DNA from 2 places in the Mesorhizobium sp. M0772 genome. Region 2 is predicted to be linked to the other one. Evidence: riboswitches for the same ligand, from Rfam matches in the RefSeq annotation. Region 2 holds a riboswitch; the other holds the start of a gene.
What was found. Region 2 has a riboswitch for cobalamin ahead of NKI06_RS05795 (CbtB domain-containing protein). Riboswitches for the same ligand answer to the same signal wherever they lie in the genome.

Region 1: another riboswitch for cobalamin. It lies ahead of NKI06_RS05325 (aromatic ring-hydroxylating oxygenase subunit alpha); the one in region 2 lies ahead of NKI06_RS05795 (CbtB domain-containing protein).

The regions. Positions count from the first base shown of each region.
Region 1 is NZ_JAMYPB010000005.1:134,458-138,324, reverse strand. It holds gene NKI06_RS05330 (FAD-binding oxidoreductase) at 1-466, opposite strand, end outside; gene NKI06_RS05325 (aromatic ring-hydroxylating oxygenase subunit alpha) at 504-1,751, opposite strand; cobalamin riboswitch at 1,869-2,070, opposite strand; gene NKI06_RS05320 (DUF680 domain-containing protein) at 2,570-2,776, shown strand; gene NKI06_RS05315 (DUF680 domain-containing protein) at 2,843-3,046, shown strand; gene NKI06_RS05310 (DUF680 domain-containing protein) at 3,118-3,351, shown strand; gene NKI06_RS05305 (ABC transporter ATP-binding protein) at 3,425-3,867, opposite strand, start outside.
Region 2 is NZ_JAMYPB010000006.1:49,145-53,011, reverse strand. It holds gene cobO (cob(I)yrinic acid a,c-diamide adenosyltransferase) at 1-186, opposite strand, end outside; gene cobU (bifunctional adenosylcobinamide kinase/adenosylcobinamide-phosphate guanylyltransferase) at 188-700, opposite strand; gene NKI06_RS05800 (CbtA family protein) at 693-1,496, opposite strand; gene NKI06_RS05795 (CbtB domain-containing protein) at 1,512-1,691, opposite strand; cobalamin riboswitch at 1,728-1,923, opposite strand; gene NKI06_RS05790 (gamma-glutamylcyclotransferase) at 1,991-2,683, opposite strand; gene NKI06_RS05785 (aromatic ring-hydroxylating oxygenase subunit alpha) at 2,819-3,867, shown strand, end outside.

The sequences.
Region 1 (3,867 bases), on a different contig from region 2:
CATCGGTCCATGGCGCGCAGTCGTTCAGCCAGCGCAGCATCGACATCATCGGCGTCACGCCGGAGCCAGCCGAAATGAACAGGTATTTGGCCGCCGGGTGGCTGTGCAACGAGAAGTCGCCCGCCGGTCCATAGGCCTTGACGTGCGAGCCGGGCATCAGATGGTCGAACATCCAGCGCGTGCCGATGCTGCCGGCCTGCGCCTTGACCGTCACCGCGATCGAAAACGGCCGCGACGGCGACGACGACAGCGTGTAGGTGCGCATCAGCGGCCCGTCCGGTGTCGGCAGTTCCAGCGTCAGGAACTGGCCCGGCTTGTAGCGGAACCAGGTCTGGTTGTCGGAGCGGAAGGTGAAGGTCTTGACGTCAGGCGCCTCGTCGCTGACGCCGATCACTTCCAGCACCTGCAGCCTATCGTTCCACGGCGCCATCTGGTCGAGATGGCGATAGAGCCCAAGATCCGTCATCGCATTCATCCTCTGGTCCCTCTTCGCCTGCTCCAGCTCACGCGACGCTGCGCAGCGCCGGCCGGCCGCCTTCGGCAAGGCGCGGGCCGATGAAGGCCGCGTACCATTCGACGAACTGGATCACGCCGCCCTCATGCAGCTCCGAATAGGGGCCGGGCTCATAGGCCGGGGACAGGATGCCGAAGGCGTTCTCCTCGACGATGCGGCGGTCCTGGTCGTTGGTCTCGGTCCAGACATGGGTCAGTTCTTCAAGGTTGTAGTCGACGCCCTCGACCGCATCCTTGTGCACCAGCCACTTGGTCGTCACCGCGGTTTGCGTGGCGCTGATCGGCAGCACCCGGAAGGTGACCGCATGGTCGATCAGGATGTGGTTCCAGGTCGTCGGATAGTGGTAGTGCATCAAGGTGCCGATGCGGTCGGCGGCAACAGTGTCGGACAGGTTCTTCGTCACCGCGCGCTTTCCCGACATCGTGTAGCTGACGGCATCGCGCAGCAGCGGCGCGCGGGTGGCGCGGTATTGCCCGGCCGGATCGATGCGGAACTTGCTCGGCAGGCCCGCCGCCTCGCATTTCGCCCAGTGCGCCAGCATCTCCGGATCGCTGTCGGCGCCCTGCACGCCGGTCACCGTCGGCGCTTCGGGGAATGTCTTGCACAGCTCCGGATGATTGCCGGCGCAGTGATAGCATTCGCGGTTGTTTTCCCAGACCAGCTTCCAGTTGCCCTTCTCGATGATGGTGCTCTCGAAGGCGACCTTGGCTTCATTCAGCCGGTGCGGCTTGAGGTAGGGCTCTATCATGGCGCGCATCGGCGCAAAGTCGGCAGGTTCTTTCGCCAGGCAGATGAAGATGTAGCCGCCGACGCTCTCGCAGGCGACGGGCTTCAGGCCGAACTGGCTCTTGTCGAAACCGTCGGCCATCTGGCGGGCAAACAGCAGCCGGCCGTCAAGCTCGTAGGTCCACTGGTGATAAGGGCAGACAAGCTTTGCCGCCATGCCCTTCTCAGTGTTGCAGACACGGCTGCCGCGATGGCGGCAGGAATTGTGAAAGGCGTTGATGTTGCCCTTCTGGTCGCGGACCAGCACCACCGGATAATCGCCGATCTGCACGGTGATATAGCTGCCGGGCTTCGGCAGTTCGCAATCATGGCCGATGAACAGCCAGTCGCGATACCAGATAAGCTCCATGTCGAGCTTGAAATAGTCCGGGTCGGTGTAGAAGGGCTGTTCCAGCGAAAAGCCTTGCTTGCGGCCGTTCAGGAGCCTCAGCATGTCGTTGCGCGTATCCATAGTTCTGTCCTCGTGGTTTAAGGACTGAACTTGGTGGTGATGGAGGAAGGATCGGACGCAGGCCGGCGCGGCGCCGGACATGCACTATCCACCTCTTGACCGCCCACCGCGATCAGTCGAGTCTAGGCATCTCGGGCTGGTTTCCGGGCTCTGGAGTTGTCCTTGCGGACCATCGCGACACCTTCCCAGGCTCTTGCCCAGTGGTCTCCCGTTGCGACTTGAACTCCACCACCGTTGCGGGGGCAGCGCCGGATTCTGACCGGCTTCCCAATTCTCCGCTGCGTCGTCACGAAGCGGCACCTGAGATGCGATCATCTAATCACGGCAGCGATCGCGACGTCGGCATGAAAGCGACATCATATCCATGCGGCGCGACACGCGCGGCTTACGCCCCCCGCCCCCGGTCAAAGAGCTGAGACGTTTCTTGCGACGCCATCATCGCCGTTTCGAATCGCTGCCGATCCAGTTCGATCGCGGGCAAAAATGGCTCAACGGTATCGAAAAGTTACTATTAGCAATCTCTAATCGAACCGAACGGTTCGTTTCTGTTGACAATGCGTGCAGGACGGTGTGGACGACGGCCCGGAAACCGACGTCGGAGCGAACCACTCGGTTCGGCATAAGCGACTGAAAACAATGCGATAAATGACCATAGAGGAACTTCCTGGCACAATTTCAAGGTGCAGGACCGTGGTCCACACGGAACAACTTCGTGATTGGAAACCAGCCTATGGCTTTCCCACATCGGGGCTGTCCGATCGACGCGAATTCCTCCCAAGACACGCCGCTAGACGGACAGACAAACTGGAGTCCTAAAAATGAAAAAGATCATCCTCACTGCCGCAGCCGTTTTGGCGATCACCGGCAGCGCCTTCGCCGGTAGCGACAATTACGGTTCCAATGGTGCGAACCAGCCAGCCGTCTCGGTCGACAGCTCGTATACGGCTTCCATTCAGAAGCCGGCGCACGCTGACAAGCAGCCTGTCGTTCAGGGCGCCGACCGCGACCTCTACGGCAATCGCTGATCCCGACCAAAGAAGGGCGGCTAACCCGTCGCTCTCGGGATCCCAAAAAATTCAGGAGTATTTGAAATGAAAAAGATCATCCTTGCTGCCGCCGCCGTTTTGGCCATCTCCGGCAGCGCTTTCGCCGGCAGCGACAACTACGGTTCGAACGGCGCCAACCAGCCTGCGATTACGTCGACCGATAGTGGCCATACGGCTTCGGTTGAGAAGTCGGCTCCAGCCGAGCAGGCGCCTGCCCACGGTGCCGACCGTAACCTTTTCGGCCGCTAAAAGCCGGTTTCCAGCACGTGGCGGGCTTATCCGCTGCAGCTGGCGGCATCAGAAAAATTCAGGAGACTAAAATGAAGAAGATCGTTCTTGCCACCGCAGCCGTTCTGGCTGTTTCGAGCGCTGCCTTTGCCGGCAGCGACAATTATGGCTCCAATGGCGCCAACCAGCCGGCCGCTGCCGTCGACACCACCCGCACTTCGTCGACCGGCACCAACTCGGCGGTCTACAAGCTGCTGAACTCGTCGAACGACCAACAGAAGTTCGTTCCTCAGAGCAGCGACAGGGATCGGTTCGGCAACAACTAACAGCCGAAGCTTAAAAAAAGAGCGGCGGGCCGGGCCCGCCGCTCTTTTTTCATGCCTGTACGACGCAGCTATCTCAAGCCGCCTTCACTTCCACCGGCTTGAGCGAGAAGGAGTGCCCATCGGCGTCGAAGATGTGCAGGTCCCCGGCATCCGCGGTCAGTCGCAGCTTTGCCCCGCGCTTGACCTCGACATTGCCGGGCAGCTTGGTCACCAACGGCAGGTCAGCGCGGCCGATATCGACATAGACAAGCTGCACCTCGCCGAGTTGCTCGACATAGTCCACCACGCCCTCGAAAAGATATTCCGCGCCGGTGGCGGCCGACAGATCCTCCGGCCGCACGCCGAAGCTGACTGCCGCACCCTTTGCTGACGCCGGCGTTGCGATCGGCACCGTTGCCTTGCGGCCGCCGACATGGCTGACGATTGTCGGGTTGCCCGTCCTGTCGATTGTCGCCGGCAGGATGTTCATGGCCGGCGAGCCGATGAACTGGGCAACGAACAGATTGCCGGGCTTCT
Region 2 (3,867 bases):
GCCATAGCCGAGCATGCGCAGCGCCAGCCCGAAGGCAGCCGTGGTCTTGCCCTTGCCGGGTCCGGTGTTGACGATCAGCAGCCCCTTCTCGACCGTCTTTTCCGCGACCTCGGCGTCCTGCACCGCCTTGCGCTTGGCCATCTTGGCGCGATGGCGCTCTTCGTCTTTTGTGTCGATATCGGTCATCTCATTTCACCTTGAGCGGCAGCCCCGCCACCATCAGAAGCACCATATCAGCTACGACCGCGATCTGCTGGTTGAGCCGGCCGGCGGCATCGCGGAACCGGCGTGCCAGCGCATTGTCGGGCACAATGCCTTGTCCGACTTCGTTGGAGACCACGAACCACGGTCCGCGCGGCCGCGAAAGCACATCGGCCAGCCGCCGGCACTCCCCCTCCAGATCATGATCGGCCAGCATATGATTGGTCAGCCACAGCGTCAGGCAGTCGACAAGCACCGGCTGGTTGTCCGGCAATGCCTCGATCGCACCTGCAAGATCAAGCGGGGCATCGATGGTCGCCCATCCCTCGCCGCGGCGCGAGCGGTGCTGCGCGATGCGCTCGCGCATTTCGCCGTCATAGGCTTGCGCGGTGGCGATATAAGCCCATGGCGGCGGCAACGCCGTCGCCAAACTTTCGGCATGCACGCTCTTGCCGGAGCGCGCACCGCCGATGATGAAGGTCAAACTGCGATCAGGCAAAGGTGTCGCGCAGGCTGGTCGCGGTGCCGGTGAAGCGCGCGCGCACTATGCCGACAACCGCGCCGAGCACCACCCAGAACACCAGATTGGTCAGCGTCACCGCCACCACGAACTGATGATGCAGGCCCTCCGGGATCGGCGTTACAAAACTGTCAGGCTGCGGCGCGCCGACAATATGCGGGGCGACGATCAGGACGACGGCGAGCACGGTCAGGGGCGCCGACGTGCGGAAGGTGATAAGGGCAAGACCGATCGCCGTTGCCATCACCGTTGCCCACCACCAGATCTGGCGCTGCATGAGATCGGCCGCCGGCATTGCCGGCAGTTCCGGCGGCAGGCCGAGTCCCGGCGCCAGCGTGAAAACGGCAAAGCCGGCCAGACCCCAGAACACGCCCTGGCGCCAGCTGCCGATGCCACCGGCGAACTCGGAAACCGCCACCAGGACCAGCGCGAAGCCGATGCCGGTGACGATATTGGCGACGACACTGAAGGCGAAGCGCTCGAAGCCGTCGGCCGGCGCCCAGCCTTCGTCCTCCGCCGGCGCGGCTGCTTCAGCCGGTGTTGCGCTGCTCACCGCATTTTCCGCCGGCGCGGCGGTGCTCATGGCATTGGTGTCCGTAGCGTTGGCGGCGGGCACCGCGGCATGCTGATGCTCGTGGCCGCCACCAGCCTTTTCGTAGACCTCCGCCTTGAGGATCAGCGGCACGGTGGCGTAGGCCTGCATGCAGGCGAGAGCGACACCGGCCACGAGCCCTGCGATCGCCGCGATGAACACGACGTTGCGAAACAGGTTCATGATGTCAGATCCTCGTCAGTGGCAGGGAAACGCCATCGAATGGCGATAGTCGTGCGCCGCATTGTGGACCGCATCGATGTGCGAGAAACCGACAACGCCGACGACGAAAATGCCCAGAAACGCGCTAAGCACGAGCTGCATGAAGCGCGACTGCGAGGAGACGGAAGCGCCGAGGGAGACGGAAGCGGAATTCATATCTTGTCCTTTCGCCCTCCACCCGAGGGCATCGAAGTCAGTTCCCTGTCGCCGGCAGGTCTCCTGGCTCGCGGATCAGCGCCCTTCCCCACCTTCCCGAAGAAAAAATCCCCAGTGGCTTGGAGAGGACTACCGCACACAGTTGCGGGGGCAGCCACGGCATTGGGCAACAAGTCAGCCCTCACCGCATTCCCTCTTGGTCCCTAACGGAACCGACGACATGCATGACTATAGGCTGAAACGGCCGCATCCGGCAAACCAAATTCCGCCGGCCAACAGCGCGAATGCGCCATGCGGCGTTACGGGTTCAACGCGGTGATCCGTTCGGCAACCAGCCGCTGCAGCCGCCACAGATGGCGATCATGAATGCCGCGCTCTTCAAGGTTTTTCACCGTGTTGTAGAGATAGTCGGCGCCCGACCCCCAGTGCCCGCAGGACGTGGCCAGCCTTTCGACGACCTTGCCCTCGTCGAGCGGGCCGGAATAGGTCAGGCCGTTGCGGTTGATCACGAAGGCCAATGCCCTGAGCGGTCCGGCCTCGCTTGCAAGCTTCAGCATGCGCGGCCGGTAGCTTGTCGGCTTCAGCGTGACTTCGCGCCGGAAAAGCCGGCCCAACTGCTCGCGCCGGTTATTGTCGGTCAGCCGAAAGGCGACGCCCTTGCATTGTCCGCCACGGTCCAGCGCCATCATCAGGCCGGGGCTGACCTTGGTGCCGCGCCAGCGCGTCATGTTCATGCAAAAGGACCGATGCCAGCCGCGCGCCAGCGCAACGCGGTCCTCGACATAATCTATTTCCGGTTTCCAGATCAGCGATCCATAGCCGAACAGCCATAGCGGTTCGCTATCCGGGAGTTCGACCTGCAATTCATCCAGAAGCGCGTCATAGTCGGCTTCATCGAGATGCATCGCGTCCGGATCAGGCCCGGGGTCCCTGATCTCGCGCCAGCAGCGCGCGACCAGCTCCGGCGTAAGCGACATCTGTCGTGCGGCCACGTTCCGAATCCCCCCAATTCCGAATGTCCCATGTCCACGACATGATTATGCGCCGCGCCTGCAACCGGCAATGCGGCACTCTGATTGACAAACGATTTGCCGGGGTGTCGGCTGACGCTTCATAGGAAGCCAGCCATGCATCCCAACCCGAGCGAGCGCGACCCCTATAACGGCCTGAGCCGGGCCGAACCGACGCTACCGTCATCGGCCTATTGGGATAGCGAGGCTTACCAGCGCGATCTCGAGGCCATCTGGTACAAAAGCTGGCTGCTCGTCTGCCGCGAGGCCGATCTTGCCCAGCCTTTGGCATTCAGGACATTCCGCGTCGGCACGCAGGAAATCGTCGTGCTGCGCGACGACACCGGCGAGTTGCGCGCCTTCCACAACACCTGCCGGCATCGCGGCTCGCAGCTTTGCCAGGAAAGCGAGGGCCGGCTGAAAGCGCGGCTCATCACTTGCCCCTACCACGCCTGGTCCTACTCGCTGCGCGGCGATCTCGTGCGCGTTCCCTCGAAATCGCTGCCAGATGGTTTCGACAAGGCCGATCATCCGCTCTACCGGGTGGCGCTGTCGGTGTGGCGCGGTTTTGTCTTTGTGAACCTTCAGCAGGCTGCGGCCGGCGCCGCCGGGACCTCCTTCGATCCCGCATCCGGCGACCTCGCCAACTGGCCGCTGGAAACGCTGGTATCAGGCCATGTCCTGCGCAAGGTGATGAACTGCAACTGGAAGATCTTCTGGGAAAACTTCAACGAGTGCCTGCATTGCCCGGGCGTCCACAAGGACCTGTCTCGGCTGGTGCCGATATACGGCCGCGGCCTGATGAGCCGGCACGACGACCCCGACTGGGTCCGCCATGCCGACAATGACGCACCGGAGTTTTCGGGTGGCCTGCGCGCCGGCGCCGAGACCTGGTCGCGCGACGGACATGCCCATGGCCCGGTCTTCCCGGGCCTGACGCCGGCAGAGAGTGCGGCCGGACAGACCTATGCCACCAGCCTGCCCTCGATGTTCATCGTCGGCCATGTCGATTATGTCAGGACGGTGCGACTGATGCCGCTCGGTCCCGAACAGGCCGAACTCACCGCCGAATGGCTGTTCGCGCCCGAGGCGCTCGCCGAGACCGACATCGACAATGTCGTCGCCTTCGGTACCCAGGTGCTGGAGGAGGATGCCGCGATCTGCGA